Regions from separate parts of the Tumebacillus amylolyticus genome, predicted to be linked through region 1. Evidence: riboswitches for the same ligand, from Rfam matches in the RefSeq annotation. Region 1 holds a riboswitch; the other holds the start of a gene.

Region 1 (4,419 bases):
GGTTCGTTTCCATCGCGCTGGCGATCTTCAACAATACGCCGAGCTCGACGTTTACCTATAAACTGTTTCAGCAACGCCCGTTCGAGGAAGCGATGGCCCGCGCCATTGAGGTGGGTCGCAAAAACTTGCGCGCCACGCAACGCGTCCTCTATTTCAACGCCGCTCACGGGATCAAACTGCACCGGCTCTCGTCGTCGGTCATTCCCTTGGCGACTCATCCCGATGTGGGAATCGATGTGAAAGCGACGTACCCGGAGGAGTTACGAGCCATCGGCGACTTTGCCAAGCAACACGACATCCGGCTCACCATGCACCCCAACCAATTCACTCTGCTCAACGGCTCGGAAAAAGTGGTCTCCGCCGCTCTGAAAGACCTCCAATACCACACCGACCTCCTCGACGGAATGGGGCTCGATCACCAGCACAAAGTCAACATCCACATCGGCGGGGTCTACGGAGACAAGGAAAAAGCGACCCAGACCCTCTACGACAATTTCCCGCTCGTGCCGGACAGCGTGCGGCGGAGACTTACGTTTGAGAACGATGACAAGACCTACACCCTGCTTGAAACGCTTCAAGTCTGTGAAAAAGTCGGGCAACCGATGATGTTCGACATTCACCACGACTGGTGCAACCCAAGCGAGCAGACGCCCCTCGAACTCCTGCCGCGCATCGCCGCTACGTGGGGGGACACCCCGATGAAGATGCACGTCTCTTCCCCCAAAGACGAGAGCGACTTCCGGGCCCACAGCGACTTCATCGACCCGGAGCGGTTGTTGGTGTTCCTCAAAGCTTGCAAACAGCACGGTCTCCCGCGCATCGACGTCATGGTCGAAGCCAAGCAGAAAGACTTCGCCTGCCTCAAACTCGCGGAAGACCTCGGAAAAGTCCGGGGCATCAAGCGAATCGAAGGGGCCGTGCTCACGATGTAGGAAAAAGAATTCCTGGCCGTCACGGGACGGTGCAGGAATTTTTTTCTTCAATTGGGTTGGGATTGGTGTTACATTGTGAGTAGAAGTTTGGGAGGAATGGAGGGTTTACTTTGAAATCCAGAAAAAAATGGATGGTAGCGGGGGCGGCACTGGTGTTGCTTCTGAGCGGTTTCGTCAGTCCGAAAGCGACGTTCGCAGCCAAGGTGACGGCGGAGAGCACGTTTACAGACTTTGCGTTTAATGGAAACTGGGGATTTCTCGGTGACGGGTACACCGTAATTTCGTATCAGGACCACATGTACGTGCCGGCGCGGTTCGTTGCCGAGCAGATGGGGGCGGATGTGTCGTGGGACGAAGCGACGCAGACGGTGCGTTTCCAATCGGGCAAGGGCTCGACGATCTCGCCGCCCGCCACGTACCAGCCGGCCAAAGGCGCGATCACAGTGGATACGAGGGGCGTCCGTTTCGTTTTTGACGGGCAGGAAAAAAAGCTCGACGAGGGTTATGTCGCGATCTCGTACCAAGACCACGTCTACGTCCCGGCGCGATTCGTCGCCGAGAACTTGGGCGCGTTGGTGCAGTGGAGTGAAAGCGATAGGCTCGTCAACATCGTTTCGTTGCCGGAGTCGAACGGGCTTGCGTGGTTGCAGGCATTTGCCGCCAAGCATCCGGGGGAATTGATCGGTGCGGTGAAGTCGGGGATCAAGTTTTCCTCGACGGGGGATGCCTACACCGCCGTTGTGACGCGCAAGGAAGGGCATGTGCCTGACGGAGTGTATTTCGTCAAATCGGACGGTTCGGAGACGAAACTTCAATCCAAGTTTGAAACGGGTGCCACGATTCAGACGGTTGCTCAAGGGGAGCAGACGTTGACGTTGATCTCGGGCGGAGCGGGGATGCATGGCATGTGGTTGTCCGCGTATTCGCTTGGTGACGGTGGGAAGCCGGTGGAGGTCGAGAATTTCTTTGGCGATATTCGGGCGGATGTGTTCACGCTCGATGGCAAGCTGAAGGTCGTGGTTTCCAGCCGAGATTACGATGCAACGGGCTCGTCCAAGGAGGAGCTGTACGAATACAATCCGGCAAGCCATGCGTTCGACAAACTCGCGGCGTACACGAATGAGTACACCAAGGGGGCGTATCAGAATCCGGACGCCGGTGCGTACGACACGCTCTGGCAGATGCGGGGCTACTACGCAGGTGACGAAGGCGGCGGGATTCCGAACGAGTGGAACAGCCATGCTGCGCAGACCATGAACGCAGCCATCCCGAAACTGAGTTGGCTGAAAGAACCTGTCAATCGCAGCGACCTGCGCGTGTTGACGACCGTGCAAGATTCCACAGCCGATAAAAAAACCTACCGCTACACTCAAGGAGATCACTCCGTCGGCATTACGCTCGTACAGGTGCAAGGCAAAGGCTGGGTCGTGGACACGATCGACCCGGAGATGTAAGAGAGTAAGAGAGGGTAGGGAAAAAGCGCTCCCGTGACGTGGGCGCTTTTTTTCCCTTTACAAACACTTTGTCCGAGGACTACAATGGGGGAGTACTTAATTGAATACGAGCAGTTGCTAGGGGTGCCGTACAAATGGCTGAGAGGCGAGATCCGCGCCAACCCTCTGAACTCGATCCTGGGTAATACCGGCGTGAGGAAGTGACGGAGACTGCGATGGCATGTGCGAGGCAACAGGGCATGTGTTTGTCGTCTGATGTCTACCAACAACGAATCTTCTGCCGGGAACCGGGAGAGGATTTTTTTATGCAACGAACTCGTGTCAGACTATCTAAGGGGGAAGTAAGACATGAAGACTAGTCGTGTCGTGAACTTCAGAGAAGTCATGATCACCGTCATTCTTTCGATGATTTGCGGGGTCGCGTACTTTGGTTGGGGCTTTTTGTACAACGTGATGGAGGCAGGGCTTCCGGGTTCGTCTGAAATTATCTACGGCCTGTGGTTCGTCGCGTCGATCCTCACCGCGTACATCGTGCAAAAACCGGGCATCGCGATGCTGTCCGAAGTGGCAGCCGCTTTTGTGGAAATGATTTTTGGCGGTCAATGGGGCCTGAGCACCCTCGTGTTCGGCTTGATCCAAGGCGCAGCAGCTGAACTTATTTTCGCGGGTTTCCGCTATCGTACTTTCAACATGGGCACCGTGATTCTCGCAGGCATGGCTTCGGCGGCGGCGAGTGTGCCGATTGACTACTACCAAGGCTACATCGGGGACCTCACCACGGGCATGCTGGTCCTCAAAATCGCTCTGCGTCTGCTCTCCGGCGCCCTGTTTGCCGGCGTGCTCGGCAAAATCGTCGGCGACCTGCTGGCGAAAACGGGCGTTTTGAACTCCTACCAACTGATCCGCAGCAAGACGGACCGTAAACCGTCCTTCTAATGAATACGACGACGACCAAGACACCCTTTCTCGCAAGTGAAGGGGTGTCTGTGCAATTTTTTGACCGTGATACGCCCGTGTTGCGGGAGATGAACGTCACCATTGAAAAAAATCAAGCGGTGCTCCTCCTCGGCCCTTCCGGCTCCGGCAAGAGCACGTTGTTGCAAGTCCTCTCCGGCATCATCCCGCGCTCGATTGAAGCGTGGTTCAAAGGCACCGTCACCCGCCCGGATCGTGTGGGCGTGATGTTTCAAGACCCGGATGCGCAGTTTTGCATGCTGACGGTGGAAGATGAGATCGCGTTTTCGCTGGAGAATCGTCTGGTGCCGCGTCAGGACATGCGCGGGATCATCGAAAACGTGATGCGCGACGTCCGTCTCGACATCCCGCTCCAAACTCCGATTCGCGAGCTTTCGGGCGGGCTGAAGCAACGGTTGGCGCTGGCATGCCTGCTGGCGTTGGAACCTGACGTGCTGTTCGTCGACGAGCCGACCGCGCAACTCGACCCGCTGAACACGCAACTGGTTATCGAAGACCTCCGCCGACTCAAGGGGCAGAAAACGATCGTGCTCATCGAGCACAAGTTGGACGGGGTCATCGAGTGGGTCGACCGCGTGCTGCTCTTCAATGCTGAGGGGCAGATTGTCGCGGACGGAACTCCGCAGGAAGTCTTGCGGGAACACGCTGAGATGATTCGCGAGTACGGCATCTGGCAGCCGAAGCTCTGGCCCGTCACATGGGAGGAACTTCTGGCCACCGTGCCGCATCCGCTGGCCGAACGTCTGGAAACCCAACTGACTTCGGGAAAAAGAGAACCGGTCCGCACCGACGGTGCTCCGATTCTGGACGTCCGTGACGCAGGGCTTCGCTACAAAAACGGCCATGTCGTGTGGCAAGGTCTCAACGTCACCATCCACCCCGGCGAATGGGTTGCGATCCTCGGACCGAACGGGGCGGGGAAAAGTACGTTCCTGAAAACGGTCGGCGGGTTGATGGACCCGACGCAGGGGCAGGTGCTCTTGAAAGGCAAGAATCTCAGCAAGTATCGCGCACCGGAGTTGTACGATGCGGTGGGGTTCGTGTTTCAGAATCCGGAG
Region 2 (4,419 bases), on a different contig from region 1:
GACGGATGCGAAGTTTGCGTTGCTTGAACTCGTTCGCACCTCGTATGGAGGCGGGATGCAAGGCATCGTGTATGCGACGATTGCGCTGGCATCGTTGATTCCGTGCTCGATCATGGCAATCGGGGCTTCGAATCTGTTCGCGAACAACATCTACCGCGACTTGATCAACCCGAACGTCGCACCGAAAAAACTCACGATGGTCACCCGCTCGATGGTCTTCGTCGTCATCGGGTTGGCGTTGGTCTGCGGCCTGCTGTTCCCGACGGCGCTGGTGTCTCTGCAATTGCTCGGGGTTTCCGGCATGGTGCAAATCTTCCCGGCGATCGTGTTCTCGCTGTTCTGGAGATCGCAAACCCGTGAAGCGACGATCTCCGGTCTGGTCGTCGGACTCATTGTCACCTTCACCGTCTACGCAACCAACTCGGCCCACGGCATCTACGAAGGCTTCTGGGGGCTGGCGGCGAACTTCGTCGTGGTCTCCGTGCTCAACCCGTTCTTCGTGAGGAAACGTCAAGAGAACCAAGTGACGGAGTTCCTTTTTGGAGAGCAAGAAGCAAAAACCGGTGGCACTTTACTAGAAGAGGCCATGTAAGAGAGGCACTTGCAAAAAAAGGCACTCCCAACTCGTTGTGGGAGTGCCTTTTTTCTACTTCATCTGGCAAAGAATCTTGCAGACATCCCGCTCTGCCTTGGCACGCTTCTCCTGCGGCAGCCGGTTCAGCAGGTAGAGAGCGGCGTAGGGGACTTTGAGGCAGTGCGGGTCATCGTAGACGTTTTCCCAGTATTCGGGCGCGAACAGGGACTCGAACGGGGGATTCACGATCTCCATGTGCAGGACCTCCTCCGGAATTCGGCGGTTCAACTGCATCTGGATGCGATGGTTCACCATGCCGCTCTCCGTCAAGAACGAGTACCCCAGACGGTCGAACTCCATCAGAGCTTGCGCGTGGGTGAGTCCATGCTCGACTTCGCCTGTGAAGTGGTAGCGTTTTTCGCCAAGGGTCATGGTGGGGACGATCACCCGACACTCCTCCAACGCACGCTCCGCCAGATCTTGCAGACTGTTGTAAGCCGGAATCTCCGTGACCTGCTCCACGGTGAACGTGCTGTAGTCCGCAAGCCCGTAGTAGCGGTTGCCGGAGCCCTTCGAAGATTCCGTCAACGTGACGGAGAACCCGTTCACAAGGCTTGGAATCAGCATGTCGGGACGCTCGGTCAGCGCACGCAAAGCAAGAAACCCATACGCGAGACCATGCCCCGAATGACTCAGACGAGCTGCATTGGCCCGCAGGCCGTCGAGTACGACTTCCAGCAACGCCGGGTCGGCCTGCTCCTTCTCATAAGGCACGAACAACTTCGGGAACTTCGAAATAAAATGATCCGCCATCCGTTGCAACCCCACCTGCACATGCTCCGGCAGATTTTCTTCCCGACTCATATAGAAAGCGGCCAAAACCGCCGCCCCCGTATGTCCGCCGAACCAACCGCCTTCCTCACCGGCCCGACCTAATCCGATCAATCCAAGTTCAAGATACTTTTCGCTCAACATAAATCGCTCACTCCTTGTTGGAAATATTTGTTTGTTTCAGTATAGCACTAAGGAAACATATTTGTATATAAAGTTTCGCGTAATCCATCTGACAGAAGTGCAGGATAAGAATGCGTATACTGAGCCAATACCCTGTTGAAATAGGAGTGAATCACATGACGTTGAAAATTCAGGTGTACTCGGACTATGTCTGACCGTTCTGCTTCTTAGCGGAGGTTCCGCTACAAAAAGCAATCGCAGGCAAGGACGTCGAAGTCGAATGGATGCCGTTTGAATTGCGGCCGTATCCCAATGAAACGTTGCTTGTCGAGGGCGACTATCTCCAGCGAGCGTGGGCGCAATCGGTCTATCCGATGGCGGAGCGCTTCGGGCTGAAAATGGTCCTGCCCCGCGTCTCCCCGCAACCGCATACCCATCTGGCGTTTGAAGGGTTCCAGTTCGTGAAGGAACACGGCAAAGCAAATGAATACAACCACCGCCTGTTCGAGGCGTTCTTCCAAGAGGAGCAGGACATCGGAAGCGTCGAAGTCCTCACCAAACTGGCAGGCGAAATCGGCTTGGACGAAAAAGCCTTCCGAGAAGCCCTCGAAACGCGAACATACAAAGAAGTTCATCAAAAAGCGCTCCACCACGCCTACCACGAAGCCAACATCCAAGTCGTGCCGACGATCAAAATCGGCAACACCGTCCTCGAAGGGGTCCGTGGTCAAGCCGCACTCGAAGGCATCATCGACGAAGAACTCGCCAACACCAAACAAAAGTCCCCAGGCGACGGCATGGCCTGTGGGATTGACGGCTGTTGAAGTCACTGCTATGGTAAAACCGACAGGAGCTCGTGGAAACGGGCTGAGAGGGCAGCTAGGAAACTCCGTTGCCGACTGGTTGACCTGATCTGGGTAATGCCAGCGGAGGGAAGGCCCTGTTTTTCAAAAAAACGGGTACCATCGTGGTGTTTGTAAAAACCGCTCCTCTGCAGGGGCGGTTTTTTGCTGTGCCCTACTTACTTGCAACCTTTACGAATGGAAAGGGAGAGGGACTTACGTGGAAGAAGAACGAAATGAACAAAAACTCGCCGTGGGCTTGGAGGACAAGCTGGCTCCTGTGCCGACTCTGCTCTACGGCTTGCAGCATGTGATCGTGTCGAACGTCTGGCTGGACCCGCTGTTCGTGGCGGCGCTGATCGGGTTGCCGGTCGCCGTCGCGTCGAACATGGTCAACGCGATTTTTTTAGCGGCGGGGGTTGTGACGCTGTTACAAGCGATGAGACTCGCACGCTTGCCTGTCGTGCAAGGTCCGTCGGCGGCGTTTGACGCGCTGATGATCGCGGCGGGCAAAGCGAAAGGTCTCGGGGCGGCAGGCGGCGGAATTCTGTTGAGCGCAGGCATCGTCCTGTTGCTCGCCCTGACCGGCGTTCTGCAAAAAATGCGTGTGCTCTTCACGCCTGTCGTAACGGGTACGGTAATCGCCGTCGTCGGTTTTGCACTTTCCGGCTTTACCTTGTACGAATTTCTCGGCGGCTCGGCGGGAACGCCTACTTTTCTAAGCGGGTCTACGCTCGCGATGTCGATTCCCACCGCACTGCTCGTCATCTTGCTTTCTGCTTTTGGAAAAGGGCTCTGGCGATCCTACGCATTTCTCATCGCATTGGTCGTGGGCGACGGAATTGCACTCGCAACGGGCAAGCTGTCATTTGCAAGCGTGGGGGAAAAGGCTTGGTTCGGTCTCCCGCAATGGCTGCCTTATGGAAGTTTGACGCTCGATTGGAGCGTGTTCGCGACATTTTTCGTGGCCTACATCGTCGCAGTGATTGAAGCGATGGGCGTCTACGCGGTCGCCGCCGAGTATGTCGGCGTCCCGCTCGACGGCAAACGAATTCGCAACGGATTCGCGGGAGAGGCTGTCGGCTCGATGCTCTCCACACTTGTTGGAGGCTTTCCGACCACGGCGTATGCGCAGAATGTCTCCCTGCTTCGCTTGACAGGGATTGGGTCGAGGTTTACGGTAATAGTGGCCGGGTTGATTTTCATCCTCCTCGGCTTCGTGCCCAAGGCAGGGGCGGTGCTCGCTTCGACTCCCGATGCGGTGGTCGGCGGTCTGTTTTTGCCGGCGGCGGCGTCTCTGGTGATCACCGGCGTCTCGATTTTGGGCAGAATGGAGAAGACCGAGAGCAACCGATTGGTGGCAGGTCTTTCGCTTTTGCTGGCAGTAGCTTTGCCGCAAGCTTGTAACGGAGTCACAGGCTGGGCCGCTCCGTTTTTGACGAATACAGTTCTGGTCGGCGCGTTGTCTGCGGTGGTTCTGCAAGCGGTCTTGGTGCAGATCCCGCGTGTGTTCGGGCGTCGAGCAGAGTAGGGAAGAGGGAGGTCGACCGCGTGTCGGCCTTTTTTTCGAGGAGAACAGGAGGGATTCAACCATGCGCGAAGCATCGGAGCGTATCGTGGAACGCGTGCTGAGCTATATCGAGGAGTTCGCAGACTCTTCCAATCTAGAGAGCGTACATAATGAGGCATTCGGCAAACTGGCATTGGACTTGTTCGCCTACCAATTCCAACACAACCCCGCTTACAAAAAATACTGCCAAGCCCGCCGCAAGTCCCCCCTCACAGTGAAACATTGGCAAGACATCCCGCCGATCCCCTTCCAAGCATGGAAGGAGCTGACGATGAGCTGCGAGCCTGTCGAGGAGGCCCAAGCGGTCTTCATGACCAGCGGCAGTACCGATCCGACAAAAAAGGGTCGGAACTACCATCCGACCCTCCAAGTCTGGGATGCGTCGATGGTGCCGCCGTTCCGCAAATTTGTCATGGCAGGTCGTGACAAAATGGCGATTTTGGTGCTCTCACCCGCCGCCGATGTCAACGAAAACTCCT

What was found. Region 1 has a riboswitch for thiamine pyrophosphate ahead of JJB07_RS08905 (ECF transporter S component). Riboswitches for the same ligand answer to the same signal wherever they lie in the genome.
Region 2: it holds a riboswitch for thiamine pyrophosphate, as region 1 does, so the genes downstream of both, JJB07_RS00760 (solute carrier family 23 protein) here and JJB07_RS08905 (ECF transporter S component) in region 1, are expected to answer to the same signal.

The regions. Positions count from the first base shown of each region.
Region 1 is NZ_JAEQNB010000002.1:398,486-402,904, reverse strand. Features, by position in the region: gene uvsE (UV DNA damage repair endonuclease UvsE) at 1-932, shown strand, start outside; gene JJB07_RS08910 (copper amine oxidase N-terminal domain-containing protein) at 1,043-2,386, shown strand; TPP riboswitch at 2,496-2,602, shown strand; gene JJB07_RS08905 (ECF transporter S component) at 2,735-3,322, shown strand; gene JJB07_RS08900 (ABC transporter ATP-binding protein) at 3,322-4,419, shown strand, end outside.
Region 2 is NZ_JAEQNB010000001.1:150,991-155,409, forward strand. Features, by position in the region: gene JJB07_RS00745 (sodium:solute symporter family protein) at 1-592, shown strand, start outside; gene JJB07_RS00750 (hypothetical protein) at 647-1,549, opposite strand; gene JJB07_RS00755 (DsbA family oxidoreductase) at 1,705-2,352, shown strand; TPP riboswitch at 2,365-2,480, shown strand; gene JJB07_RS00760 (solute carrier family 23 protein) at 2,591-3,901, shown strand; gene JJB07_RS00765 (LuxE/PaaK family acyltransferase) at 3,963-4,419, shown strand, end outside.